Regions from separate parts of the Mesorhizobium sp. W067 genome, predicted to be linked through region 1. Evidence: predicted binding sites of a transcription regulator. Region 1 holds the regulator's gene; each other region holds the start of a gene.
What was found. The regulator PhoB, encoded in region 1, activates phosphate uptake and scavenging genes when phosphate is short. The targets are predictions, from matches to a motif close to TGTCATNNANCTGTCAT.
Positions count from the first base shown of each region.

Region 2: the regulator PhoB is predicted to act here: its motif matches at 2,514-2,530, upstream of olsB (l-ornithine N(alpha)-acyltransferase).
Region 3: the regulator PhoB is predicted to act here: its motif matches at 2,063-2,079, upstream of ACYG97_RS27795 (ceramide glucosyltransferase).

Region 1 is NZ_JBTTII010000001.1:4,186,553-4,196,321, reverse strand. Features, by position in the region: gene ACYG97_RS20415 (PAS domain-containing hybrid sensor histidine kinase/response regulator) at 1-775, shown strand, start outside; gene ACYG97_RS20410 (substrate-binding domain-containing protein) at 1,271-2,299, shown strand; gene pstC (phosphate ABC transporter permease subunit PstC) at 2,396-3,856, shown strand; gene pstA (phosphate ABC transporter permease PstA) at 3,853-5,169, shown strand; gene pstB (phosphate ABC transporter ATP-binding protein PstB) at 5,187-6,011, shown strand; gene phoU (phosphate signaling complex protein PhoU) at 6,053-6,757, shown strand; gene phoB (phosphate regulon transcriptional regulator PhoB) at 6,774-7,463, shown strand; gene ACYG97_RS20380 (ROK family protein) at 7,494-8,729, opposite strand; gene xylF (D-xylose ABC transporter substrate-binding protein) at 8,996-9,769, shown strand, end outside.
Region 2 is NZ_JBTTII010000001.1:3,838,282-3,848,050, reverse strand. Features, by position in the region: gene grpE (nucleotide exchange factor GrpE) at 93-722, shown strand; gene ACYG97_RS18740 (trimeric intracellular cation channel family protein) at 835-1,467, shown strand; gene olsB (l-ornithine N(alpha)-acyltransferase) at 1,575-2,450, opposite strand; gene ACYG97_RS18730 (response regulator) at 2,625-4,913, opposite strand; gene acuI (acrylyl-CoA reductase (NADPH)) at 5,056-6,045, opposite strand; gene lspA (signal peptidase II) at 6,151-6,639, opposite strand; gene ACYG97_RS18715 (TrmH family RNA methyltransferase) at 6,636-7,493, opposite strand; gene ACYG97_RS18710 (class I SAM-dependent rRNA methyltransferase) at 7,528-8,610, opposite strand; gene ACYG97_RS18705 (helix-turn-helix transcriptional regulator) at 8,738-9,436, shown strand; gene ACYG97_RS18700 (VOC family protein) at 9,528-9,769, shown strand, end outside.
Region 3 is NZ_JBTTII010000001.1:5,711,874-5,721,642, forward strand. Features, by position in the region: gene argF (ornithine carbamoyltransferase) at 1-238, shown strand, start outside; gene ACYG97_RS27785 (Hsp33 family molecular chaperone) at 347-1,378, shown strand; gene apaG (Co2+/Mg2+ efflux protein ApaG) at 1,565-1,957, opposite strand; gene ACYG97_RS27795 (ceramide glucosyltransferase) at 2,179-3,330, shown strand; gene ACYG97_RS27800 (O-succinylhomoserine sulfhydrylase) at 3,342-4,532, opposite strand; SAM riboswitch at 4,590-4,667, opposite strand; gene ACYG97_RS27805 (2'-deoxycytidine 5'-triphosphate deaminase) at 4,808-5,902, shown strand; gene ACYG97_RS27810 (ABC transporter substrate-binding protein) at 6,004-6,774, shown strand; gene ACYG97_RS27815 (hypothetical protein) at 6,792-7,241, opposite strand; gene araD1 (AraD1 family protein) at 7,267-8,262, opposite strand; gene mmsB (multiple monosaccharide ABC transporter permease) at 8,465-9,751, opposite strand; gene mmsA (multiple monosaccharide ABC transporter ATP-binding protein) at 9,748-9,769, opposite strand, start outside.

The DNA of each region.
Region 1 (9,769 bases):
TTATCAGATGCCGGGGATGAGCGGCGCCGAAATGGCGCGCGTCGTGCGCAACACCGCAGGGCTGGCCGACACGCCGATCATCATGCTGACCTCGGTCGACCAGTCGCTCGCCAACACCAGCTATCGCGATCTCGGCATCGACGCCCAGCTGATCAAGCCGGCGCGTTCCTCGGTGCTTCTGGAAACGCTGGTCGCCACCATCCAGCGGCACCATCACAATATCACGGACGGCCGTGTGCTGCCGGCGGCAAGCAGCGGTTCCGGCGGCGGCAGGAACGAACCGTCGCCGGCAAAGCCGCCGCTCGCTGCATCGGAACGCGCCTTGCTGCAACCGCCGCCGGTTCGTGCCCGCGCCCGGGCCGCCGGGGATGAACGCCGGCTCGACATTCTCGTTGCCGAGGACAATGAGGTGAACCAGATGGTGTTCACCCAGATAATCGGCGAAACCGGCTACAGTTTCGAAATCGTCGGCAACGGCCGCAAGGCGCTCGACGCCTTCGGCCGGCTTAATCCGCGCATGATCCTGATGGACGTCTCGATGCCGGAGATGAACGGGCTCGAGGCCACCGCCGCAATTCGCCGGCTGGAAGAACATACGGGTATGCATATCCCGATCGTCGGCGTCACCGCGCATGCCTTGAAGGGCGACCGTGAGCGCTGCCTGGAAGCCGGCATGGACGACTATCTGCCCAAGCCGATCAGCCCCAGGGCGCTGCTCGAAAAGGTCGAGCGCTGGGTCGGCATATCAGGCGAAGCCCAACGAGACGCTGGATAGCAACCTGCGGCGCCGCCGGGATTCGGCCGCGCCGCAACAGCCAAGGATATGGTGCGATCGCACCATATCAAAGCTGGCGCCCAGTCAGGACAATGGTCGCAACGAAACCGCTCATTCAGTTACGGGCGGGAGCAAGCGACCGCCGACAAGAAACAGCGTCGAATCTACCCCAACGGACCTGTTTTTGGCGATGGCTCGGCCAAGATTCGCTCTGGTCACGGGCAACGCGCTCCCGTCCGGTTTTTCTTTCTCGGCATCGCGGCCTGCGGTGTGCCGGGACTTGATGCCAGCACGAATTGCGCAAGCGTCTGATTCCAGCGGCAACTTCCATTCCCACAAACCGGCTTAAAGGGTGCGGCCCACAAGACGTCTGTGCGACGTTACCGGGCTGACACGAAACTGTCATGCGACTGTAATAATCGAAGGCTATTGGCCTCAGCGGGCGCCGGTTTGAAGAGGGCGCCAAGAGACCATCTTCCGAACAGGAGCTGCCACATGAAGAAATTCCTCGTTACGGCATCGGCCGTGGCGGTAGCGTTCGCCGCATCGTCCGGTGTCGCCGCTGCGCGTGACCAGATCCAGGTCGCCGGTTCGTCGACCGTGCTGCCTTACGCCAAGATCGTCGCCGAGCAGTTCGGCGAAACCTTCACCAACTTCAAGACCCCGGTGGTCGAGTCCGGCGGCAGCGGCGCCGGCATCAAGGAGTTCTGCAAGGGCGTCGGCGAAGACACGATCGATATCGCCAACTCCTCGCGCCCGATCAAGAAGGACGAGCTGAAGTCCTGCGCCGACGCCGGCGTCAAGGACGTCCAGGAAGTCCGCATCGGCTATGACGGCATCGTCTTTGCCACCGACATCAAGGGTCCGGACTGGGCGCTGGTTCCCGCCGACATCTACAAGGCGCTCGCCGCCAAGCTGGTGGTCGACGGCAAGCTGGTCGACAACCCGAACACCAAGTGGAACCAGGTCAATCCGAAGCTGCCCGACTGGGATATCGCCGCCTATATCCCGGGTGAGAAGCACGGCACCCGTGAAGTGTTCGAGACCAAGCTGCTCGACGCCGGCTGCGACAAGGCCGCTTTGAAGGCTGCCGGCATCGCCGACGACAAGGAAATCGGCAAGACCTGCATCGCCATCCGCAAGGACGGCAAGGCTGTCGACATCGATGGCGACTACACCGAGACGCTGGCCCGCATCGACTCCAACAAGACCGGCGTTGGCGTGTTCGGCCTCGCCTTCTACGAGAACAATGCCGACAAGCTGAAGGTCGCTACCGTGGAAGGCATCGTGCCTTCGACGCAGACCATCGCCGATGGCACGTACCCCGTGTCGCGGCCGTTGTTCTTCTACGTCAAGAAGGCGCATCTGGGCGTCGTTCCCGGCCTCAAGGAATATGTCGAGTTCTTCCTTGATGACCAGATGATCGGCCCGGAAAGCCCGCTCGCCCAGTACGGCCTGGTTTCCGCTCCCGACGCCGAACGTCAGGGCCAGCGCGACGCCTTCGCCGCCGGAAAGACGATGTAATCAACCGACCGGATCAGGGCGCGGACCAAATCCGCGCCCTGATTTCGCCGCTTGCCGCAACGGTGGCGGCGATCTGAATTTTCCCTGGGGTGGGTGATGTCGTCCTTGCTCGTACTCGCCATAGTCATCGCCATAGGCGTGGTCGCTTTTGTGATCGGCCGCCAGCGCGCAGCGGCGCAGGATACCGGCAAGGTCAAGCCGCATTCGCGCGCGCATTATCATGGCTGGTGGGCCTTTCTGCTCGCGGTCCTGCCTGCCGTCCTTTTGCTCGCCGTCTGGGATATCGGCTCTTCCTTCTATCTCGACCGGCATATCCATGCCGCTTTGCCCGAGCGCACCGCCGACACAAAGGTGGCCAGCGAAGCGCTCGACGCCAGCCTGGTGAAGAGCCTGGCCAAGGGCCTGCGCCGGCTCGATGGCGATACCGCACTTCCCGCTACTTTCGCCGAATTGCAGCCGCTGCTCGCCGCCAAGGGCGTGGCACTGGCCAGTGACACCCAGGACTATATGATCCCGATCGCGGTCGAGGCGAACCAGGTCCAGGACCGGCTCGGCCTGTTCAGCGCCGTGCTGACCTTCGCGCTGTCGGTCGCCGGCGCCTTCTATGCGCTGAGGCAGATCGCGCCGCGCGCCAGGGCGCGCAACAACGTCGAGAAGCTGATGCTGTGGGGGCTGCTTGCGGCCTCGACCATCGCCATCCTGACCACGGTCGGCATCGTGCTGTCGATGCTGTTCCAGACCATCACCTTCTTCGAGAGCGTGTCGCCGATGAGCTTCTTCTTCGGCACGGTGTGGGATCCGCGTTTCGCCGCCGCCGGTTCCGGCGGCAGCCAGGGTCAGTTCGGCCTGATCCCGCTTCTCGCCGGCACGCTCTACATCGCCGCCGTCGCCCTTCTGGTGGCAGTGCCGGTCGGGCTGATGTCGGCGGTCTACATGTCCGAATATGCCTCGCGCGGTGTGCGCTCGGTGGTCAAGCCGGCGTTGGAACTGCTGGCCGGCATTCCGACCATCGTCTACGGCATCTTCGCCGTTGTCACGCTCGGACCGTTCTTGCGCGACCTGTCGGCGGCACTCACCGGCGGCTCGCCCTTCATCCAGGGCCAGAGCATCTTCACCGCCGGTCTGGTGATGGGCGTCATGCTGATCCCGGTCGTGTCCTCTTTGTCCGACGACATCATCACCGCGGTGCCGCGCGCAATGCGTGACGGCTCGCTCGGCCTCGGCGCCACGCGCTCCGAGACGATCAAGCGGGTGATCCTGCCGGCGGCACTGCCCGGCATCGTCGGCGCCATCCTGTTGACGGCGTCGCGCGCCATCGGCGAGACGATGATCGTCGTGCTGGCGGCGGGCGTCGCCGCCAATCTGACGGCCAATCCGTTCGAGGCGATGACGACCATCACCGTCAAGATTGTCAACCAGCTGACCGGCGATCTCGAGTTCAACTCGCCGCAGACGCTGGTCGCCTTCGCGCTAGGCCTGACGCTGTTCGCGCTGACGCTGGTGATGAACATCGTCGCCCTCTACATCGTGCGCAAGTACCGGGAGCAGTACGAATGACCGACATCCCCCTGGACACGATGGCGGGTGCCGTCGCGCGTCCGCGCCGCGACATCGGGCTGAAGGCGCGCTATGCCGCCGAACGCCGGTTCCGCATCTATGGCGTGATTGCGATCTCGGTGGGCCTGGCGTTCCTGGCCATCATGCTGATCACCATCGTCTCGAAAGGCTACACCGCCTTCTGGCAGACGACGGTGACGCTGCCGGTCACCTTCGACGAGAAGGTGATCGATCCCTCCGGCAAGCGCGCCACCGACCCTACCGTGCTGATCAAGGCGAACTATCCCAAGCTCGCCGAAAACGCGCTGGTGGCCAAGCTCGGCATCGATCCGGCCAACAGGCCGATGATGCTGAAGCTCAAGGGCTTCCTGTCGGAAGGCGCCCGCGTCCAGCTGCGCGACATCGTCTCCGCCGATCCGTCGGTGATCGGCAGGACGCGTGACGTCGACATCCTGGCTGCCGCGAACCTCGACTCGGCCTTCAAGGGTCAGATCGACCTCGGCGTCGATGAAGCGCGCCGCAAGGTGTCCAACCAGCAGATCGACTGGATGAACAAGCTTAAAGCCGACGGCGTGATGGCCGAGCATTTCAACACCGGCCTGTTCAGCTATGGCGCCTCCAGCCGGCCCGAGACGTCGGGCATGGGCGTGGCCATCATCGGTTCGTTCTACATGATGGTGATCGTGCTGTTGCTGGCGCTGCCGATCGGCGTCGCCGCCTCCATCTATCTGGAGGAGTTCGCCAAGAAGAACCGCTTTACGGACCTGATCGAAGTCAACATCAACAATCTCGCGGCGGTGCCGTCGATCGTCTTCGGTCTGCTTGGCCTTGCCGTGTTCATCAACTTCCTCGGCATGCCGCGCTCGGCTTCCTTCGTCGGCGGCCTGGTGCTGACCTTGATGACATTGCCGACCATAATCATCGCCACGCGCGCCGCCCTTGCCGCGGTGCCGCCGTCGATCCGCTCGGCGGCCCTAGGTCTCGGCGCCTCCAAGATGCAGATGGTGTTCCATCACATCCTGCCGCTTGCCGCCCCAGGCATCCTTACCGGCACCATCATCGGCCTGGCGCGTGCGCTCGGCGAGACAGCACCGCTGCTCTTGATCGGCATGGTCGCTTTCGTCGCCGATTATCCGACGACGCCTTTCGATCCGGCGACCGCGCTGCCGGTTCAGATCTATATGTGGGCAAACGAGGCTGAGCGCGCTTTTGTCGAGCGCATGTCCGGCGCCATCATCATCCTGCTCGTCTTCCTCATGGCCATGAACATCACCGCGATCGTGCTCCGGCGCCGGTTCGAGCGGCGCTGGTAGAAAAAAGGCAATTTGGTATGAACATCATGACCGAACAGTCCCTTGAGAATGCAGTGGGCGACAAAATGAACGCCAAGTCGAACGAAGTCATCAAGATGCGCGGCGACAAGGTCGGCGTGTTCTATGGCGAGAAGCAGGCGTTGTTCGACGTCAATCTCGACGTCCGCCAGAACCAGGTGACGGCGCTGATCGGCCCGTCCGGCTGCGGCAAGTCGACCTTCCTGCGCTGCCTCAACCGCATGAACGACACCATCGATTCGGCGCGGGTGACCGGCAAGATCACGCTCGATGAAGACGACATCTACGACAAGAACATCGATGTCGTCGAACTGCGCGCCCGCGTCGGCATGGTGTTCCAGAAACCCAACCCGTTCCCGAAGTCGATCTACGAGAACGTCGCCTACGGCCCGCGCATCCATGGGCTGGCCAAGCGCAAGTCCGACATGGACCAGATCGTCGAGCAGAGCCTGAAGAAGGCGGCGATCTGGAACGAGGTCAAGGACCGCCTGCAGGAGCCCGGCACCGGCCTGTCCGGCGGCCAGCAGCAGCGCCTGTGCATCGCGCGCGCCATCGCCGTGTCGCCGGAGGTGATCCTGATGGACGAGCCCTGCTCGGCGCTCGATCCGATCGCCACCGCCCGTGTCGAGGAGCTGATCGACGAACTGCGCCAGAACTACACGATCGTCATCGTCACCCACTCGATGCAGCAGGCGGCGCGCGTGTCGCAGCGCACGGCGATGTTCCATCTCGGCTATCTCGTCGAGGAGGGCGCCACCGACAAGATGTTCACCAACCCCGACGACAAGCGCACCCAGGACTACATTACCGGCCGCTTCGGCTGAGCCGTCCGGCGGGTGAATTTTCAGGCACGAGGACCAAGATCATGGGTGAACATACCGTCGCCTCCTTCGATGAAGAGCTCGGGCAGATCAGCAAGCTGATCCGCGACATGGGCGATCTGGCAGGCTCGATGGTCAGCGGCTCGACCAGGGCGCTGCTCAATTCGGACAATGCGCTGGCACAGCGTGTCGTTTCCGACGACGCCATCATGGATGCGCGCCAGCGCGAACTGGACGACCGCGCCATCACGCTGATCGCCAAGCGCCAGCCGATGGCCAACGATCTGCGCGCCGTGGTCGGCTCGATCCGCATGGCCGGCGACCTCGAGCGCATCGGCGATCTCGCCAAGAACATCGCCAAACGCGTCGGCACCGTGGGCTTGAGCGTCACGCCGCGCGACCTCTCGCACTCCATCGACGCCATGGCGCAGCTGGTGCTGATCCAGGTGCAAGGCGTCGTCGAGGAATATGCCGCCACCGATGCGGCAGCTCTTGCAAAACTCAGGAATGACGACGAGCGCATCGACGTCAAATACACGTCCGTGTTTCGTGAGCTCTTGACCTACATGATGGAAGACCCTCGCAACATCACCGCCTGCACGCATCTCTTGTTCTGCGCCAAGAATCTTGAGCGCATCGGCGATCATGTCACCAACATCGCCGAAAATGCGTATTATGTGCTGACCGGCCAGCAATTGCCCGCCAATCGTCCGAAGCAGGACGAGACGGCGATGGCCACGCCGGCCTGATGAGGGTGAACTGCCTATGATCGCGCCACGCATCATGGTCGTGGAGGACGAGGAGCCGCTAGGCGTGCTCCTCCGCTACAACCTCGAATCCGAAGGCTATCACGTCGAGGTGGTGACACGCGGCGACGAGGCCGAGATCCGCCTGCAGGAAAACGTGCCCGATCTCCTGGTGCTCGACTGGATGGTGCCCGCTGTTTCCGGCATCGAGCTCTGCCGGCGGCTTAGAGTGCGGCCCGAAACCGAGCGGCTGCCGATCATCATGCTGACCGCGCGCGGTGAGGAAAGCGATCGCGTGCGCGGCCTGTCCACCGGTGCCGACGACTATCTGGTCAAGCCATTCTCGACGCCGGAGTTCATGGCGCGCGTGAAGGCGCTGCTGCGCCGGGCCAAGCCGGAAGTGCTGTCCAGCGTGCTCAAGGTCGGCGACATCGTGCTCGACCGCGAGTCGCACCGTGTCTACCGCAAGAAGAGCGAGATCAGGCTCGGACCGACCGAGTTCCGGCTGCTCGAATTCATGATGCGCCATCCCGGCCGCGTGTTCTCGCGCAGCCAGCTGCTCGACAATGTCTGGGGCGAGACGATCTACATCGACGAGCGAACCGTCGACGTCCATGTCGGGCGCTTACGCAAAGCGGTCAACAACGGCCGCATGCCGGATGTCATCCGTACCATTCGCGGCGCCGGCTACGCGATCAGGGAAGACTAGGATGCTGCGCGTCGCGCCGTTGCCGGCCATTCAGGCGACATGCTTGCCGGATTTGGCCTGAATGCCCGGCGCGAAAATCTCCTGATCGACGAAGCCGAGCGCGCGCATGGCACAGCCTTCGCGGATCAGCGGCAGCTCGTTGGGCTCGGTGTCGAAGGAGATCGATTTCGAATGCTGGCCGCCGGCGGTCTGGGCGATCGCTTCGCGCAATGCCGGCTCGATCAGGTCGAAGGCGGCGGCGCTGACGCCAACCATGGCGACAGGCGCCGGGTCGATCAGCGCAAACAGGCTGCCGAGGCCGAAGCCGAGCGCCTCACCGGCCTTGCGATAGGCTTCGCGCTCCGGGCCATCGGTTTCGCGGGCGCGCGCGGCGAGTGCGCGCATATCAGCGTCGCCGATATCGACCGGCTCGGCATCCTCGCCCATCATTTTGGCGCTGCGCCAGATGGCGTAGTTTCCGGCATAGGCCTCGACGCAGCCGCGCCGCCCGCAGCGGCAGAGCGCGCCGCCCGGACGGTGGATCATGTGGCCGAACTCGCCGCCCGAGGAATGGGTGCCGGTGAACAGTTCGCCTTTCAGCACCAGCCCCATGCCGATGCCGTGCGACAAGAGGATCGCGATGAAATTGTCGCGGTAGCGCTCGGGCTGGCGCCATTGCAGGGCCACCGCCATCATATTGCAGTCGTTCTCCATGGTGGCAGGAATGCCGAATTCCGCTTCCAACATGTCGGCGAAGGCAATGTCGGTCAGTGGCGTGATTGGCGACCACAGCATGGCCCGCGCCTGCGAATCGGTGATGCCCTGGATGCCCATGGCAATGCGGGCGATGCTCTGGACATCGAGGTCCGGGTCCGCGAGACGCCGCCCGACGATTGCTACGCATTCGCCGATCAGCTCGTCGCGCGGCATGGTCAGCGTGTCGAGCCGGCGCTGTTCTTCCGCGACCACCTGGCCGGCATAGTCGATGACGGTGACGGAGAGGAAGTTCAGCGACAGCACCACGGTCATGACCGCCGCCGCTTCCGGGTTGAGGCCAAGGCCGACCTGCGGCCGGCCGCGTTTCAGCGAGCCGGTCTCGCCAGGCTTGCCTTCAATCAGGATGCCTTCTTGAATTAGATCAGACGAGATTGCCGATATCGTCGAATGGCTGAGGCCGGTGGTCGCCGCAATCTCGGTCCGCGACGGCTGGCCGGCCCGGCGCACGGCCGAAATCACCATCGCACGGTTGCGACGGCGCAGATCGTCGTGGCGGATCCCAACCGACATTTGTTTTCCTCCCGGCCTCCTCGCGCCTCATGATAGTGAAGGCGTTCGACGGCACCAGCCAAATATTGGCAGACGCCGGCAGCCCTGTCATTGTTTATTGCGGAGCTCGAAAAAATTCGGCAACGCCATCAGAATCCATCATAATCGATGTTGACAGTGCCTTATCATTGAACCAGTATTTTTTCGAGGCTCGAAAAAATGGAGCCTCTTTGTGCAGGCCTTCGGGCCGGTTTTGTCGCGCCGTGGGCGGCGCAGGGAGGGTTATAATGAACAGATTTGCAGCCGCCATGCTGGCGGGTGTCGCCATGTCGCTGGCGCTGATGTCGGTCGCGCAGGCGAAGGACAAGGTCATCGGCGTGTCGTGGTCGAACTTCCAGGAAGAGCGCTGGAAGACCGACGAGGCGGCGATGAAAACGGCGATCGAAGCCGCCGGCGACAAGTACATTTCGGCCGACGCGCAGTCCAATCCCGGCAAGCAGCTGACCGACGTCGAAAGCCTGATCTCGCAGGGCGCCAACTCGCTGATCATCCTGGCGCAGGACGCCTCGGCCATCGGCCCGGCGGTGCAGAAGGCGCTGGACGAAGGCATTCCGGTCGTCGGCTATGATCGCCTGATCGAGAACAAGGACGTCTTCTACCTGACCTTCGACAACAAAGAAGTCGGCCGCATGCAGGCCCGCGAAGTGTTCAAGGCGAAGCCCGAGGGCAACTATGTCTTTATCAAGGGCTCTGGCTCGGATCCGAATGCCGATTTCCTGTTCTCGGGCTCGATGGAAGTGCTCAAGGAAGCCATCGACTCGGGCAAGATCAAGAATGTCGGCGAGGCCTATACCGATGGCTGGCTGCCGGCCAATGCCCAGAAGAACATGGAACAGTTCCTGACCGCCAATGACAACAAGGTCGATGCCGTGGTTGCGGCCAATGACGGCACAGCCGGCGGCGTTGTCGCCGCGCTGACGGCGCAGGGCCTTGCCGGAACGGTTCCGGTCTCGGGCCAGGACGGCGACCATGCCGCTCTGAACCGCATCGCGCTCGGCACG
Region 2 (9,769 bases), 350 kb from region 1:
GGGGCGTCCTCCTGGGCTTGCCCCTTGATTTTTGGCCGCCAAACCTCGATATCGGGCGCAAATCCAAACCATTCGAATGACGGGAAATGGCGATGAGCGACCAGACAAAAGACGAACGCGCGCCCGAGGATATCGAAACGGCCGAGGCCGAGCGCACGCAAGGCGGCATCGACGGCGACTATGAAGCGCTGGTGCGGCTGCTGAAGGAAAACGAGGAGCTGAAGGACCGCGCGCTGCGCGTCGCAGCCGAGATGGAGAATCTGCGCCGCCGCACCGCCCGCGACGTGCATGATGCGCGCGCCTATGCGGTGGCCAATTTCGCCCGCGACATGCTGTCGGTGTCGGACAATCTGCGCCGCGCGCTCGATGCTATCCCCGCCGAGGCGAAAGCGGCCGGAGATGCCGGCTTCAAGGCGCTGATCGACGGCGTCGAGATCACCGAGCGCGCCATGCTGTCGACGCTGGAACGGCATGGGGTGAAGAAGCTCGAACCGGAAGGTGAGAAGTTCGACCCGAATTTCCACCAGGCGATGTTCGAAGTGCCCAATCCCGATGTGCCGGCCAACACCGTCGTCCAGGTCGTGCAGCCGGGCTATTCGATCGGCGAGCGCGTGCTGCGGCCGGCCATGGTCGGGGTCGCCAAGGGCGGCCCCAAGATCGCGGCCACCGAAGCGCCGGTCGAGCCGGGGCCGGTGAACGAGCAGGCCGAGAAGGATGCGTGAGTAGGGTAGGCAGTAGGGAATAGGGAATAGGGAATAGGGGCAGGCGTATCAATCGCGCGGCTTCGTGTTATTCATACTTTCCCTAATTCCCAATCCCTACTACCTCATGTCCCTGACACCCATCGACCTCCTCGACTATGCCGGCGTCGCCGTCTTTGCCGCGACCGGGGCGTTGGCGGCTTCGCGCAAGCAGCTCGACATTATCGGCTTCCTGTTTCTGGCCAGCGTCACCGGCATTGGCGGCGGCACGCTTCGCGACGTCATCCTCAACCTGCCCGTCTTTTGGGTCGCCAACTCCGGCTATGTGCTGGTTTGCGCGGCGGTTGCGGTGCTGGTCTTCTTCATCGCCCACCGCGTCGAATCCCGCTGGAAATGGCTGCTCTGGCTCGACGCCATCGGATTGGCGGCCTTTTCCGTAATGGGCGCGGCCAAGGGGCTGGCCATCACCGGCTCGCCGGTCGTCTCCGTTGTTATGGGCGTGTTGACCGCCACATTTGGCGGCATCCTGCGCGATCTGCTGGCCGGCGAGCCATCGGTGCTGCTCAGGCCCGAAATCTACGTCACCGCCGCACTCGCGGGCGCCGGCCTCTACACACTTGGCGATCTTGCCGGCCTGCCGCCGCTCGCCTCGGATATTGCCGGCTTCGTCGCGGCTTTCCTGGTGCGCGGCGGCGCGCTGAAATTCGGCTGGACCTTTCCGTCCTACAAGAGCCGCCCGGGACGGCGACCGGAGGATATTCCGTAGGGAGAGGGAATAGGGAATAGGGAATAGGGAATAGGGAATAGAGAATAGTCGGTAGTCAGCAATTCGCGGCAGCCTTCACTACTGCCTACTGCCTACTGCCTACTGCCTCACGCCGCAAAGCGCTGCGCTTCCCCGCCATAATAGTTGACGTAGCGGGCGCCGATTTCCTTGACCGGCATCACCACGAACACATCGACGGTGGAGAACTCACGGTCGATGACGCAGCCGTCGCCGATGCGGGCGCCGACGCGCAGATAGCCCTTGACCAGCGGCGGCATGGCCGCGATCGCCGCCTTGGCGTTGACTGCCTCGATCGGCATCAGATCCATCGAGCAATAGCGGCCGGAGACCGCCCGCACATCCCAGGCGGAGTTGGTCCGGCAGTGATGGGCAAGGTAGGTGAGCGCCTCGGCATGCGCAGCCGGCACCGTGCCAGGGAACGAGGCACAACCGGTCATCACGCCGATCTCATAGTGGTTGATGTAGGCCCAGATGCCTTGCCACAGCGCCTCGATGGTGCGCTTCGAGCGGTATTCCGGCAGCACGCAGGAGCGGCCGAGCTCAAGGAAGCGCTGGCCGGGATGGCGGGCGATCAGCTTGGTCAGTTCGAACTCGCCTTCGGAATAGAAGCCGCCGGCGGTCGCGGCAATCTCTTGCCGCAGCAGGCGGTAAGTGCCGACGATGCGGCGATGCTCGGGGCCGGAGATCGAAGTGTCCAGCACGAGGAGATGGTCGCACAGCGGGTCGAAGCGGTCGGCGTCGCGCCGGTCCTGCGCCTGGAACAGGTCCTTCCTGGCGCCAAGCTCGTCATAAAACACCCGGTAGCGCACTTCCTGCGCGGCGGCGATCTCGGCCTCATTGCGGGCAAGCCGCACTTCGAGATTGCCGATACGGCCCAGCGGTGCGCCTGTTGCGACGGCATCGGCGTTCCGCGCGGCGAGCAAAGCGCCGCCTGCGCTGGGCCGAGTGTCACATTCCGGCATAACTGTATGCACGAGTGATTCTCCTTCGAGCCATCCCTCTTGGCACGGGGATACGGTGTAGGTGCAACAGGATTGTGACAGTACCGTGATACGGCGCGACGGGCAATACTTCGTCGGCTGGCGAAAACCCTCATTCGGCTACCTACGTGACGCGAGGATTTATCCAGCGTCGCTTCAGGCGGCCACCTGGCCCTCGACGGCATGGACCAGCGCGTCGGGATCGAGCGGCTTGGTGACGAAGCCGCTGGCGCCATGGGCGAGCACGGCGTGGCGGGTCTTTTCCTGGCTGTCGGCCGAAAGCACCATGATTGGCACCGGCGGCACAGCCATTTCCTCTTCGTGGCGGCGGATGGCGGCGATCGCGTCCAGCCCGTCCATCACCGGCATGTGCAAATCCATCAGCACCACATCGAAGCGATTTTTCAGCCCGGCTTCGGTCACCGCCTCGACCGCGGCCTTGCCATTGCCGACCACTTTCACGCGATGTCCCGCCTTCAAAAGCGTGGCGCGGGCAAGCATGGCGTTGATGTCGTTGTCTTCGGCGATCAGCACGGACAAACCTTGCTGGCGCCCGCCATGGGCACGAAGCGAGGACGCGCCGGTCTTTTCCGGCTTGGGCGGCGGCAAGGCAGGGGCATGACTGGTCAGCAGCACGCGCAGCAGGGTTTCGCCGCGCACCGGCCTCGCCAAGAAGGTGGCGTAGCCGCTGGTGCGGAATTCGCCAAGCATGCCGCGGTCGGTCGGCGCGATCAGCGTGATCGCCTCGCAATCGGCAAAGCCACTCTGGCGCAGGCGCTTGAGCAGTCTGCCGTCGCCGTCCTCCAGGGCCGCGTCGATCAACAGCACATCGCAATGTTCGGCGAAGGGCGTCGCCTGGGAAGCGGTTGCGGCGACGTCGACGGCGCCGCCATGGGCGCGGATGGTGCGGGCGATGGCGTCCGCCTCGACGGCGTTCTTCGACACGATCACGGCGCGCCGGCCGGCCAGGATGTTCTGCCGGTTCTGCGGTGCTTCGGTTGCTCCTGCGGCCGGGATCTCGAAGACGAATTCCGATCCCTCGCCAAGCCGGCTCGACACCGAAATGGCACCGCCCATGGCGGCGACCAGGCGCCTCGATATGGCCAGACCGAGGCCGGCGCCCCCATGGGTGCGGGTCGAGGTGCCGTCGGACTGTTCGAACTCCTCGAAGATGCGCTCCATATCCTCTTCGCGCAGGCCAGGGCCGGTGTCGGCGACGGTGAAGCAGATGCGGTCGCTGGTCTCGGTGCGGGCCCGTGCAACCGAAACCAGCACGCCGCCGGTGTCGGTGAACTTGATCGCATTGCCGATCAGGTTGAGCAGCACCTGCCTGACTCTTCCCGGATCGGCCATGATCATCTGTGGCACGTCGGGCTCGACATGACAGCCGAGGCCGATGTTCTTGGCGAAGGCTTTCGCCGCCATCAGTTCGATGATGTTGTCGGCGATTTCGCGCAGCGATGTCGGCTGCGGCTCCGGGTCGAAACGGCCGGCCTCTATCTTGGAATAGTCGAGCAAATCCTCGATGAGCGCCAAAAGGGCGCTGGCCGAGGTCGAGACAGCGCCGACATAGGTGCGCTGCTCGGGCGACAGATTGGTGTCAGCCAGAAGCTTGGCCATGCCCATGATGCCGTTCATCGGCGTGCGGATCTCATGGCTGACGGTGGCGAGGAAGCGCGACTTGGCCTGGCTGGCATATTCGGCGCGCTCGCGCGCGGTGATCAACGAGGATTCGGCGCGCTTGCGGGCGGTGATGTCACGGGCAATCGCCCGGTGCGAGACGGCGCCGCTATCCTTGTCGCGCACCGACAGTTCGATCCACGAGAACCAGCGCGGACCGTTCGGCGTGCGGATGGAGACGTCGGTGGAACTCAGGCATTCGTGATCCGAAAAGGCGGCGTCGGGAACGATACCGACATCGATGCCGAGGTCGGCCAGAGTCCTGCCGGCAAGGTCGCGCTGATCGGTTCCGACAAGGCCGGCGAAAACCATGTTGGCATAGACGATGTGGCCGTCGCGGTCGCGGTGGACGACGAGATCGCCGAGCGCATCGATCAGCCCGCGAAAACGCTCCTCGCTCTCCTGCATCTCCCACATGCGGTCGGCCAGCGTCTCGATCTCGGCGCGGCTGCGGGCGGCGGTTTCGTCGAGCAAGGCCGTCGCGCGGTGGACGGTGCGGCGGTTGCGCAGGTGCATGGCGACGCCGGCAAGGCCGGTCGCCAGCAGACCGAGGGTGATGAAGATCGGCGCGCCGGTGAGGTGAGACAGGCCCGCCAGCACGACGCTGGCGACGACCGTCAGGAACAGCAGGCCCTCGTGCGTGGCGCGCTGCAAATCCGGCGCCAGCGGCGGCGCGGCAACATGCTGCCGCTTGGGCGTCGCCGGGTTCGGCCCGTCGATGCTTTCGGCGCGGCTCTTCTCTTTCCTGGCGGACTCCGCGATCATGCGGAACTCCTTGCCAGATAGAGATTATGGAAAAGCGCGGCGGATCGTTCGAATTTTAGCGGTCATGCATTTTTGGCGGTTTTCCGCATCGCCTGATCTTTTCCGAAACCTGATTCCCTTTCGGGATCATGCTTCGGGAGCCTCACATATCGACAACCACGCGGCCCCTGATCTTGCCCTCGACGATGTCATGGGCGGCGGTGATGATGCCGTCGAAGCCGATGGTCGTCGACAGGCCGGGGAGCTTCTTGAGATCAAGATCGCTGCCGATGCGGCGCCAGGCTTCCAGCCGCACAGCCTTTGGCGCCATCACTGAATCGATGCCGAGCAGCGAGACGCCGCGCAGGATGAACGGGGCGACGCTCGACGGCAGATCCATGCCACCCGCCAGGCCGCAGGCGGCGACCGCGCCGCCATAGGCGGTCATCGACAGCACATTGGCCAGCGTGTGGCTGCCGACGGCATCGATGCCGCCGGCCCAGCGCTCCTTGGCCAGCGGCTTGGCCGGCTGGGAGAGTTCCTCGCGCGAAATCACTTCGGCGGCACCGAGGTCGATCAGATAGGAGCTTTCGGCGTTGCGGCCGGTCGAGGCGATGACGTGATAGCCAAGGCTGGACAGGATCGAGACCGCGACCGACCCAACGCCGCCGGCCGCACCCGTCACTACCACCGGGCCGCGATCCGGCAGGATGCCGTGCCGCTCCAGCGCCATGACGCTGAGCATGGCCGTATAGCCGGCGGTGCCGACCGCCATCGCATCGTGCGCGCTGATGCCGTCGGGCAACGGCACCAGCCAGTCGCCGTTGACGCGCGCGCGCCCGGCATAGGCGCCGAAATGCGTCTCGCCGACGCCCCAGCCATTGAGGATGACCTTGTCGCCCTTGCGCCAGTCGGCATGCGATGAGGAGAGGACGGTTCCGGCGAAATCAATGCCCGGCACCAGCGGCCAGCGGCGGATCACTGGCGCTTTCCCAGTGATGGCCAGCCCGTCCTTGTAGTTGACCGTCGTCGCCTCGACCGCGACAGTTACGTCGCCTTCCATCAGATCGGCTTCGCCGAAATCGACGATCTCGACCGATTGCTTCTTTTCGGCGTCGCGCGAAACGAGGATGGCTTTGAAGGTTTCAGGCATCTCTTCTCCTCGGCTTCGCAAAGGCTGGCGGTCGGCATTGGCTGGCTCTGGCCGAACTGTGCGGCGACCGTCCGGCGAGGTCAATTGGTCAAAAGAGTCGGGCCGTCAGGCTTCTGGGCCTTGCGGCTTGGCCTCGCGCCGCCAGCCGATGAACTCGTCGAAGACGACCAGCGCCGCGCCGACCGAAATGAAGGCATCGGCAAGGTTGAAGACGGCGAAGGACCATACCGGCGTGTGGAACAATATATAGTCGATGACGTGGCCGTAGACGGCGCGGTCGATCAGATTGCCGATCGCGCCGCCGATGATCAGGGCAAAGCCGATGCGGGCCAGCACATGGCCGGAGGGCGTGCGCGTCGCCAGATAAAGCACGAAGGCAACGACCACGACCGCGATGACGACCAGGCCGGTGTCGCCGAAGGACGAGAACATCGAGAAGGCGATGCCGGTATTGTAGGTGCGAAACAGCGCCAGGAATGGCACCAGGTCGAGCTTTTCCTGGAAGACGAGGCCGGTCTCGATCAGATGCTTTATCCACTGGTCGAGCGCGATTGCCACCACCACCAGCAGCGCATAGGGAGACCATGATTTCACGATGTGGCGTCCTCGGGGGCAAGTTTCAGCGCGCCGCGCCGGATCTCGAACAGCATGATTCCGGTGGCGACCGCCAAATTGAGTGAATCGGCGCGGCCGGCCTGCGGAATCCGCAGCAGCCGGTCGCAGCTTTCCGCCAGATTGTCGGGCAGGCCCTGCTGCTCATTGCCCATCATCAAGAGCACCGGTCCTCGTGAGAAATCGACCGAGCGGTAGTCGACCGCACCCTTCAGATGGGTGCCGACCACCAGGCCCGAGAAGCTGTTTCGCCAAGCCAGAAATGCTTCCGGCGTCGCCTTGGTCACCGGCACGGCGAAGATCGAGCCCATGGTGGCGCGCACGGTCTCGACAGAAAAAGGATCGGTAGTCTCGCCGACCAGGATGACGCCCTTGGCGCCGACGGCATCGACGGTGCGGATGACGGTGCCGAGATTGCCGGGATCGCGCACCCGGTCGAGCGCCACCCAGACGTCGCCGTCGTGAGCGCGGATGTCTCTTAGCGGCAGCAGTTTTTGCCGGAAGACGCCGACCACCATTTGCGGATTGTCACGGCGGGTGATGGCGACAAGCACTTTTTCGGACACTTCGAGCACGGTGCCGCCGGCGGCAACCGTGCGCGCCGCCACCTTTTCGACCGCCGCATTGCCGCGTCCGGCCTTGGCGAAAACCAGCGTCCTGATCGACCAGCCGAGGTCGAGGGCGTCGATGACCAGCTTCAGCCCTTCGGCCATGAAGGCGTTCTGCTGGTCGCGGAATTTCTTCTGGGCGAGCGCCTTGATGTCCTTGATCAGCGGATTGGCAAGGCTGGTGACTTCCTTGACCTGCCCGGGCGCGCCGATGTGCCGCTCATTCATTCGGGACTCCCGGGCATTCAGGTCTCCGGGGCATTCAGGCCACCCAGCGCGAAAACAGCGATGTCGACAGCGCCCGCCCGGCGGACTGCTCGCGGATGATCAGTTCGCCTGATTCAACCGTGCCGCCCATGCCGGCAAAGGTGTCGCGCATCAAGGCATGGATGGCGAAGAAGGAGGCGCGGATGGAATAGGCGGTCAGCACCACGGTGAGCGGTTTCGGCGTCAGGATCGCGCGGCAAAGATCGGTCAGGCCGGGCAGGTCCTCGAACAATTGCCAGACCTCGCCCTTGGGGCCGCGGCCATAGGCGGGCGGGTCGAACAGGATGATGTCGTAGCGGCTGCCGCGGCGCTCTTCGCGCTCGGCGAATTTCACAGCATCGTCGACGATCCAGCGGATCGGCTTGCTGCCGAGACCGGCCATTTCCTGGTTTTCGCGCGCCCAGCCGACCGCCTTCTTGGAGGCATCGACATGGGTGACCTCGGCGCCGGCACGGGCGGCCACCAGAGACGCGAGCCCGGTATAGCCGAACAGGTTCAGCACCTTGACCGGGCGCTTGGCCGCCACGATCTGGCTGGCCATATGGTCCCAGTGCGAAGCCTGCTCGGGGAAGACGCCGACATGGCGAAACGAGGTGAAGCGGCCGAGATAGTCGATGCCGTCATGCCTCATCGGCCAGGTCTCGCCCAGCGGCACCTTCGGAAAACGCCAGCGGCCGATGCCTTCTTCGTCGGTATCGCCGGTGAAGATGGCGTCGGCTCGGTCCCAGTCCCTGGCGGGCAAGGCCTTTTGCCAGATCGCCTGTCCCTCGGGCCGCACGATGCGGTAGGGGCCGTATTGTTCGAGCTTTTCGCCGGCGCCGCTGTCGAGCAGTGCATAATCCTGATTTGGCGCAACTTCGAGGATCACCGGCAGGCGCTCAGTGGGCAGGACGCCTTCGCGACGCGCCAGGATACGGGGGGCGGGCTTCGGATCAGACCGGTCGTCCGGTTTTGTTTCGTGGCGTGGCTGTCTGGCTTCGGGTCGGACTGGTACGGTGCCCGGCTGCGGCCGCGCGTGTTCGGTCCTGCCCTTTGCGGGCGGACGGTTGTCGCGGCGTTTGTCGCGAAAAGACTTCAAGCAGGAGCGTCTCCGGAGGCGGCAGGCCGCTTTTGACATAGGGTCACCGGCTGCGCAAACAAAATGGTCCAGCGTGCGAATGTCTGAGGTGGTGGACCTCGCTGAGGAAACAGGCAAATCTGGAATCATGTCCCGTTCCGAACGCCTGCTCGACTTGATCCAGATCCTGCGCCGGCATCGCCGGCCGGTGAGCGGTCGCACGCTTGCCGGCGAGATGGACGTTTCGATCCGAACGCTCTACCGCGACATTGCCACGCTGCAGGGGCAAGGCGCGCCGATCGAGGGCGAGGCTGGGCTGGGCTATGTGCTGAAACCCGGCTTCATGCTGCCGCCGCTGATGTTCACCGACGAGGAGATCGAGGCCATCGTTCTGGGATCGCGTTGGGTTGCCAGACAACCGGACAAGCGGCTGTCGGCCGCCGCCACCGACGCGCTGGCCAAGATCGCCGCTGTGCTGCCGGATGATCTGCGCGAGGACCTCGATGCGACCGCGCTTTTGGTCGGGCCGCACGGCGATGCTGTCGAAAGCATCGACCTTGGCCTGGTGCGCCAGGCGATCCGCAACGAGAGAAAACTCGGCTTTCTTTACCGCGACGCCGGCGGCGCCGCCTCCGAGCGCTTGATCTGGCCATTCGCGCTCGGCTTTTTCGACAAGGTGCGGGTGGTGGTGGCCTGGTGCGAGACGCGGCAGGATTTCAGACATTTTCGCGCCGACCGGATGTCGGGGCTCAACACCACGTATATCCGCTATCCGCGTCGTCGGCAGGCGCTGCTGAAGGAATGGCGCGCGACGCTGGACGCACCGAAGCGCCAGCCTGGCGCTTAATGCTCCTTTCCACGCGCCCACAAGACGCTGCTGCCAGAATCTGACAGTGGGGTCACCTATGCTCCTCCAATCGAAACCCTGGAGAGCAGACATGAACACCCCCAATTTCGTCATCCTTTATGTCGACAGTCCGGAGCGGAGCGGCGCCTTCTACGGTGCGCTGCTGGGACGCCAGCCGGTGGAGACGTCGCCGACCTTCGTGCTGTTCGTGCTCGACAATGGCTTCAAGCTCGGCCTGTGGTCGCGCCACACGGTGGAGCCGTCGGCCGCGGCCGCGGGCGGCGGTGCGGAGCTCGTCTTCGCGTTGGACCGGCCTGATGCGGTGGACGCCGC
Region 3 (9,769 bases), 1.5 Mb from region 1:
GTCGATGGGCCAGGAACACCGCGCCCGCGGCCACAATGTCTTCTCGCCCTATCAGGTCAATGCGGCGCTGATGGCGAGGGCCAAGCCCGACGCCCTGTTCATGCACTGCCTGCCGGCGCATCGCGGCGAGGAAGTCACCGACGAGGTCATCGACGGTCCGCATTCGGTTGTCTTCGACGAAGCCGAGAACCGGCTCCACGCCCAGAAGGCGGTTTTGGCCTGGTGTCTGGGCGCTTGATCTCCAGGCGCTTGATCTCCAAGCGCTTGATCCGGGGCGGCGCGATGCCTATTTGCGCCCCATCACGCAAATCAAGCGCGTTTGGACGCATGCACCCCTCCGGGCCGCATGGCCGCGCCCTGGAGCTTTGTCATGTTGGAAACGCATCAAGTGACTGAACATCACCCCAGACTCGGCGAGTTCGGCTATGCCGGCGACGATCATGTCGTACCCTTCGAGGTCGGCCCGCTCGACGTGCGCGGCCGCACCGTGCAACTCGGGCCGATGCTCGACGCCATCCTCAACCGTCACGACTATCCCGAGCCGGTCGCCCGCCTGCTCGCGGAAGCCTGTGTGCTGACGGTGCTGCTCGGCACCTCGCTCAAATTCGAAGGCAAGTTCATCCTGCAGACCCGCACCGACGGCCCGGTCGACATGCTGGTCGCGGATTTCTCCACGCCTTCGGCATTGCGCGCCTATGCGCGTTTCGACGCCGACCGGCTGGAGGCCCTGGTGGCCGCAGGCCAGACCTCGCAGCAGACGCTGCTGGGCAGCGGCGTTTTGGCGCTGACCATCGACCAGGGCGCGCACACGCAGCGCTATCAGGGCATCGTCCAGCTCGACGGCGAGACGCTGGAGGACGCCGCGCGCACCTATTTCCGCCAGTCGGAGCAGATCCCGACCGACCTCAGGCTGTCGGTGGCCAAGCTGCTGACGCCAGGTCCCGGCGGCGCTCGTGAGCAGTGGCGCGCCGGCGGCATCCTGGCGCAGTTCCTGCCGCAGTCACCCGAGCGCATGCGCGTGCCCGACATTTCGGGCGGCGACGGCGATCCGCGTGACGTGACGCAGGAGCCGGCCGACAATTCGTGGCGCGAGCTGGTGGCGCTGCTCGGCACCATCGAGCCGACCGAGCTGATCGACCCGACCATCGGCGCCGAGCGGCTGCTCTACAGGCTGTTCCACGAACATGGCGTGCGCGTCTTCGGCGGCGTGCCGGTCGCCGACCAATGTTCCTGCTCAAGGGACAAGATACGCGGCATCCTCGAGGGGTTTTCCGCGCAGGAGATCAAGGACAGCACCGAAGATGGCGGCATCCACGTCGCCTGCGAGTTCTGCTCGAAGCAGTACGACTTCGACCCGGCGGAGTTTGCAACTCAGTAGCATCTCTTCCTTCTCCCCGTTCACGGGGAGAAGGTGCCCGAAGGGCGGATGAGGGGCAGCGCGAACTTTGGTGAATGGCCGCGCATAGCCTACGTCATGTGCGTGGAAGATAACCTCATGAGTCCGGCGGCGCCCCTCGTTGCACTGCCGGGCATTTCTCCCCGTATAGAGATGGGGAGAAAACCCCTAATTCACCGTCCGCCGCGTCCCCGGCAGATCCAGCGAAAACGCGGGAATAGCGACGTCGAACGTCTCGCCCTTTTTGTTGCGCATGGTGTAGTGGCCGACCATGAAGCCGGAGGGCGTCGAGAGCGGGCAGCCTGACGTGTATTGATAGCTGTCGCCGGGATTGAGCTCAGGCTGGTCGCCGACCACGCCGGCGCCGCGCACTTCCTCGATCCGGCCGCTGCCGTCGGTGATGTGCCAGTAACGCGACATAAGCTGCACGAAATCGTCCGACTGGTTGTCGATCGTCACCTGGTAGCCCCAGACATAACGGTTCTCCGCCGGGTCCGAGCGGTCCTCCAGGTAGAACGGTCTGACCTGCACTTCGATGTTGCGCGTGACGGCGCGATACATGGGCTGCTCCGGTTGCGCGGCAAGGAACATTTGTCGCGCTATGCGGTTTGATACGCGCACAACGGCATGTCCTGCCAGCCTCAAAGCGGAGGTGCCGACAAACAATGTCATTTAAGTGACACATGACAGTGTTGGTGTGGGCAAACCTTGCCGGCGACTCAAGGCCCATCTGTCGACTGACAAAGCAGCCGCGAGCGGCCTTTCCGGAGTGACCAGATCTCATGGAACTAGCTCTCACAGCCGCCTTCGCTTCCTCCGCTTTGCTTCTTTCCAATCTCGCCAGCATCCTGCTTGCTTCGTCGAAACTGCAAGCGCGTCGCCTTATCCCTCCGCCGTCCGACGAGCAGCCACCGGTCTCGATCGTCGTACCGTCGCGCGGCGTGGAGCCGTTCACACAAGAGACGCTGCAGCGAGCCTTCTCGCTCGACTGGCCGCGCTACGAACTGATCTTCTGCGTCGCTCACGCCGACGATCCCGTCGTCAAACTGATAAACAGGGCGATCGTCCTGTTTCCCAACGTGCCGGCCCGGCTGCTGATCGGCGACGACCGCGTCAGCAGCAACCCGAAGCTCAACAACTGCGTCAAGGGCTGGGAAGCGGCGCGCTATCATTGGGTTATTCTGGCGGATTCCAACGTGCTGATGCCAAGGGATTACGTCCAGCACCTGATGGCGGCCTGGCGGACCAATACCGGGCTTATCTGCTCGACGCCGATCGGCTCTCGGCCGGATGGCTTTTGGGCCGAGGTCGAATGCGCGTTCCTCAACACGCTGCAGGCGCGCTGGCAATATGCCGGCGAGGCGCTCGGTCTCGGCTTTGCCCAAGGCAAGAGCATGCTGTGGAACAAGCCGATGCTCGATACCAGTGGCGGTATCCGTGCGCTGGCCGCCGAGATCGCCGAGGATGCTGCTGCAACCAAGCTGGTCAACGGACTGGGCCTGCACGTCAATCTCGTTGCCTCGCCTTTCGAGCAACCACTGGGGCAGCGCCGACTTCCCGACATCTGGTCGCGCCAGGCGCGCTGGGCGCGGTTGCGCCGCGTCACTTTCCCGCTGTTTTTCGCACCCGAGATCCTGACCGGCGTCGCCGTGCCGTTGGCGTTGGCGCTGGTGGCGGCCGCAAGTGCCGGCATCAGCCTGCCGGCCACGGTGTTGGCCGTGCTGACGGCGGCCTACATTCCCGAATGCGCGCTGGCCGCGGCCAAGGGCTGGCACCTGTCGCTGCGCATGGTCCCGGCGATGATGGTGCGCGACATGATGCTTCCCGCCATCTGGGCGCGCGGCTGGCTGAGCGGCGCCGTCGACTGGCGCGGCAACATCATGACCATCGGCACCAAGACGGCCGAACTGGAAGAGGTTTCGTCGGGAGCGTGACGCCTCGCGGCCTATCCGGCTGCCTTCAGCGCCTGCGCAACGTCCTCCAGCAGATCGTCCGTATCCTCAAGACCGACCGACAGCCTGAGCGTTCCCGGCCCGATGCCAAGCTCGGCGCGAGCTTCGTCGCTGAGGTTCTTGTGCGTGGTGGTCGCCGGATGGGTGATCAGGCTCTTGGCGTCGCCGAGATTGTTGGAGATCAGCACGATGTCGAGCGCGTTCTGCAAGGCGAAGGCCGCCTGCTTGCCGCCCTTGACGTCGAGGCAGATCAGCGTCGATCCGCCCGTCATCTGCTTCTTGACGATGTCGGCCTGCGGGTGGTCGGCGCGGCCGGGATAGATGACGCGGGCGATTTCCGGCCGTCCTGCCAGGAAATCCGCGATCTTGGCCGCGCTTTCCGTCTGCTGGCGCACCCGAACCGGCAGCGTCTCCAGGCCCTTGAGCAGCGTCCAGGCGTTGAACGGCGACAGGCTCGGGCCGGTGTGGCGGAAATAGTCGTGCAAATTCTCGTCGATCCATTTCTTGTCCGACAGGATGATGCCGCCGAGACAGCGTCCCTGGCCGTCAATGTGCTTGGTCGCGGAGTAGACGACGATATGGGCGCCGAGCTGCAAGGGCTTCTGCTGCAAGGGCGTGGCAAAGACATTGTCGACGATCAGCCTGGCGCCGATCGAGGTGGCGAGCGCCGCCACCGCTGCGATGTCGACCACTTCCAGCGTCGGATTGGTCGGGCTTTCCAGGAAGAACAGTTTCGTGTTCGGCCGCACCGCCTTTTCCCAGTTGGCGATGTCGGTGCCGTCGACCAGCGTTGCCTCGATGCCGTATTTCGGCGCCAGCGTCTCCACCACCCAGCGGCAGGAGCCGAACAGCGCGCGCGCCGCAACGATATGGTCGCCGGCCTTGGCGCTGCACAGGAGCGCTGCCGTCACCGCCGCCATGCCGGACGCCGTGGCGCGCGCATCTTCGGCACCCTCCAGCGCGCACATGCGCTTTTCGAACATGTCGACGGTAGGGTTGGCATAGCGCGAATAGATGAAGCCCGGCTCCTCGCCCTTGAAACGGGCCTCGGCAGCCTGCGCCGTCTCGTAGACATAGCCTTGGGTGAGGTACATCGCTTCGGACGTCTCGCCGAACTGGGAACGCAGCGTTCCCCCGTGCACGAGTGCGGTCTGAGGTTTCCAGTTACGCTTCTTGGTGCTCATCGCTTTTGTTCCAGACACAAAAAAACCGGCCGCGAAAGTCGCAACCGGTCCATATGGCCTTGCGGCCCGACGGTCCTTTAGCGACTTGTTTAACGTGGCTGCAAGCCGACCGGCCAAATCACCACGGGATAACGACCCTTTAGACCTCACCTGCGCTTGCGTCAATTGCCGGCTTCATTAAGAGGTTTGTACCAGGCAGGTTCCGCAATAATATCCAGCGGTTTTGCGGCAAGAACCTGCCACAAAGAGACCGACCTTGGAGCGGAGCCAGCCTTTTGCGGCAGACAGGCATTCTTCCCGATCAGGACATTTCCGCGCTGTTTCAGTCCGGCGCGCTGAAGTCGCCGCGCGCGCTCGATGTCGACCAGGTGCAGCCGGCGAGCCTCGATCTCAGGCTCGGCGACAAGGCTTTTCGCGTGCGCGCCTCCTTCCTGCCGGGTCCCGATCATCTGGTGGCCGACAAGCTTCACCGGCTGAAATTGCACGAATTCAGTCTCGCCGAGGGCGCGGTGCTGGAAACCGGCTGCGTCTACATCGTGCCGCTGCTCGAAAGCCTGGCGCTGCCCGCAAACGTGTCGGCCTCGGCCAACCCGAAAAGCTCGACCGGCCGCCTCGACATCTTCACCCGGGTGATGACCGATCGCGGCCATGAGTTCGACAAGATCGCCCCCGGCTATCACGGGCCGCTTTATCTCGAAGTCAGTCCACGCACCTTCCCGATCGTCGTACGCGCCGGATCGAGGCTGTCGCAGATCCGCTTTCGCACTGGCAACGCGCTGTTGTCGGAGGCAGAACTGAACGAATTGCACCGCGCCGAGATGCTGGTGGCGACCGAGCCGCCCAACATTTCCGGCGGCGGCATTGCGCTGTCGATCGATCTCGACGGCGACCAGAACGGCCTGGTCGGCTATCGCGGCAAGCATCACACCGGCTTGGTCGATGTCGACAAGCGCGCCGCCCAGGATGCCGTCGATTTCTGGGAGCCGCTCTACAAGAGCGGCGCCGGCGAACTGGTGCTCGACCCGGACGAGTTCTACATCCTGGTCAGCCGCGAAGCCGTGCACGTGCCGCCGCTCTACGCCGCCGAGATGACGCCCTTCGATCCGCTGGTTGGCGAATTCCGTGTTCACTATGCCGGCTTCTTCGATCCGGGCTTCGGCCATTCGGCCTCAGGCGGCACCGGCAGCCGGGCGGTGCTCGAAGTGCGCAGCCACGAAGTGCCGTTCATCCTCGACCACGGCCAGATCGTCGGCCGGCTGGTCTACGAACACATGCTGAAGCGGCCGCAGGCGCTTTACGGCACCGATCTCGGCTCGAATTACCAGGCGCAAGGCCTCAAGCTCTCCAAGCATTTCCGCCCCGCCGGCTGAACCTTCGATCACCGTCAGGCAAAATACTTGCCTGCGCTGCCTCACCATGCTTGGCTGCCTTTCGGTGGCCGGCAAGAGAACGGCGCGCAAGGGGAACCAAAATGCAGATTTCAAGATGGATCATATCGGCAGCGAGCGCTGCCATGCTGGTGATATCGGCCGGCTCGCTGGCTGAGGCGCAGGAGAAATTGAAGATCGGCACCGAGGGCGCCTATCCGCCCTTCAACACCATCACCGCGGACGGCAAGATCGAGGGCTTCGACATCGACATTGCCAATGCGCTGTGTGCGCAGATGAAGGTCGAGTGCGAGATCGTCACCCAGGACTGGGACGGCATCATCCCGGCGCTGCAGGCGAAAAAGTTCGACGCCATCATCGCCTCGATGAGCATCACCGAGGAGCGCAAGAAACAGGTCGCCTTCACCAACAAATACTACACGACGCCGCTGGCACTGGTGGCGCCGAAGGACAGCGACCTCACTTCCACCGAACCGGCAGCCCTTGCCGGCAAGACGGTGGGCGCGCAGGCCTCGACCACCCAGGCCGACTATGCGCAGGACGCCTATGGCAAGGCCGGCGCCGAGGCGAAACTCTACCCCACCCAGGAAGAGGCGATCACCGACCTGCAGAACGGCCGTCTCGATGCCGTCATCTCCGACAAGTTCGTGCTGATGGACTGGCTGAAGAAGGCGAGCGAAGGCTGCTGCAAGCTTGTCGGCGACGTCAAGGGCACCGAGACCCAAGCCGGCATCGCTGTCCGCCTGGAAGACACGGCGCTGCGCGACAAGCTGAATGCGGCGATAGACGCCATCGTCGCCGACGGCACTTACAAGAAGATCCAGGCCAAGTATTTCGATTTCGATATTTATTGACTTCCGGCCCGCCGGAGTCAGCCGCGAAAGAGATACTCTTTCGCGGCGCCAAGGCAGGCATGAAAATGGCCGATAAACAGCAGTTCGCGTGCGGCCAAACGTTTCCTGCCCCAAAAGCCTTCGGTCAGTTTGACCTCGTCGAGCGAAGCGTTTGAGCCGCGCTTCAACGGGAACAACTGCTTGTCGAGGCAACCGAGGACATGGGCCTTGGCGGAGTCGATGCCGCAGACCTTGCCATTGTTGTTCAGCCTGTCGGTGCGAAGCGCTGATGTCATGTGATCCGTGTTGCGCATCAGAAAGCTCACCTGGGCTTTCGAATAGCCGGTTGCCAGAAGACGGCTCGTCATCGCCAAACGGGCTTCACGATAGGACTTCGGGCTGCACTGGCCGGCGCTAAAGGCCACCGACGGTTGGGTCAGGAACAGGGCCACGCCCGTGAACACAATGACAAGCCGCATTCCGTTCATTCCGGCTCCCAAATGTGATGCTGCCTCAAAGCGCCTTCACCGCCACCTTCACCGGCTGCTCGATCTCCAGCGGGTTGCGCAGCGGCAGGCCGAAATCCCCGGCCTCGATCTCGAACACGTCGCCGGCCTGAGTCTTGATGCCGTCGGCAAAGGACAGCGTCGCCGTGCCGAACATGTGCACATGCACGTCGCCCGGCTGGCGGAAGGCCGAATATTTGAAGTGATGATGTTCGAGATTGGCGATTGTGTGCGACATGTTCGCTTCGCCCGACAGGAACGGCTTTTCCCACAGCAAATTGCTGTCGCGATAGATTCGCGATGAGCCCCTGACGTCGGCCGGCAGGTCGCCGATCAGGATTTCCGGCCCGAACGAGGCGTTGCGCAGTTTGGAATGTGCCAGGAACAGATAGTTCACCCGCTCGGTAACATGATCGGAAAACTCGTTCGACAGCGTGAAGCCGACGCGGAACGGCGCGCCGTCGTCGCCGATGACATAGATGCCGGCGATTTCCGGCTCCTCGCCGGCGTCCTGCGCAAAGGCCGGCGACATCAGTGCGGCGCCCGGCGCCACCGCCATGGTGCCGTTGCCCTTGTAGAACCATTCCGGCTGCACGCCGGTCTGGCCCTTGGCCGGCTTGCCGCCTTCGAGCCCCATGCGGAACATCTTCATGGAATCGGTAAGCTGCTCCTCGCCGCCATCGCTGAGCTTCTTGTGCATGGAATCGCGCGTCGCCGCCGAGCCGAGATGGGTCAGGCCGGTGCCGGTCAGATGCAGATGCGCAGGATCGGGATGGTTGATCGGCGACACCAGCCGGCCCTTCTTGTAGACGGCGTCGAGGTCTATCGCTTCACCGAACCCCTTGCGCTCGATCAGCGCGGCGAGGCCCGTTCCGGTGCGCGCGGCTTCCATGGCCAGCGAATAGACGCTGCGGGCGCCGTTGATGATCCTGGTCTTGCCGCCGCCATTGCGGGCGACGACGCGGATGGTCTCGGCGTCGTCGAGGATCTGGGAGATTAGCATGATGAAATCCTCTCTCATGTGCCTTGGCCGGGTTGCCCCTTGGCAAACCTTGACCTGCGCGGCTCGGACCTCGCCGCGCCACGGGTTGAACTCTTCGTCCGGATTGCGCTCGCGAGCTCCATCCCTCGGGGGACTTCTTATGCCGACAACTTGCCGGCTGCGCCGCGACCGTATGCCTCCTGCTTGCCTCGCCTGAAGCTTGTCAGGCCTTGTTCTTGTTGTAGACGTCGAAGATCACGGCGCCGAGCAGCACCAGGCCTTTGACCACCTGCTGCCAGTCGACATTGACGCCCATGATCGACATGCCGTTGTTCATCACGCCCATGATGAAGCCGCCGACGACCGCCCCGATGACCTGGCCGACGCCGCCCATCGCCGAGGCGCCGCCGATGAACACTGCGGCGATGACATCGAGCTCCGAGCCGAGACCCGCCGCCGGCACCGCCTGGCCGAGACGAGCCGCGATGATCAGGCCGCCAAGCGCCGACAGCACGCCCATATTGATGAACACCATCAGCGTCAGCCGCTCGGTGTTGATGCCCGACAGCTGCGCCGCCTTGGGATTGCCGCCCATGGCGTAGATGCGCCTCCCGATGGTCATGCGCTTGGTGACGAAGACGAACAGCGTGATCAGCACGCCCATGACCAGCAGCACCACCGGCAGGCCGCGGTAGCTGGCAAACTCATAGACCAGGAACAGCGCCAGCGCGCTGGCGACCAGCGTCTTGACCACGAACAGGGTGAAGGGCTCGGCCTCATAACCATGGCGTTCTCGTTTGCGCCGGGTGCGGACCCCGAAATAGGCATAGGCGAGCACGGCGATCAGCCCCAGCACGACCGTCGTCATGTGCAGGGTCACGCCGCTGCCCATGATGGTCTTGCCGGCTGCGTTCACGACCGGCGGGACGAGCGTCAGTGGGCCGATCACATCCGGGATGAAGCCGGAGCTGAGCATCTTGAAGTCGTCGGGAAGCGGACCCACCGACGAGCCGCCGCCAAGCAACGCCTGGCAAATGCCGCGGAAGATCAGCATGCCGGCCAGCGTGACAATGAAGCTCGGTATCCGGTGATAGGCGATCCAATACCCTTGCGCGGCGCCGATCAGGCCACCCGCGACCAGGCAGACGATCGAAACCACCAGGGGATTGCTCAGCGGTCCGAGTTGCCAGATGACCATCATGTTTGCCGCCAGCGCGCCAATGAAACCGGCGACCGATCCGACGCTGAGGTCGATATAGCCCGATACGATCACCAGCAGCATGCCCAGCGCCATCACGATGATGAAGGAGTTCTGCTGCACCAGATTGCTGAGGTTGACCGGCTTGAACAACGTCCCCGACGTGGTGAACTGGAAGAACAGCATGATGACGATCAGGGCTATGATCAGTCCGTATTCGCGTAAATTCGTCGCCAGCGCCGAGACGGCGATGCGCGGGCGCTGTTCGTCGGCGACGTTGCCCTGCGGGGCGGGGGCGCTTTCGGTGCTCATGCTGCTTTTCCTTCTCCC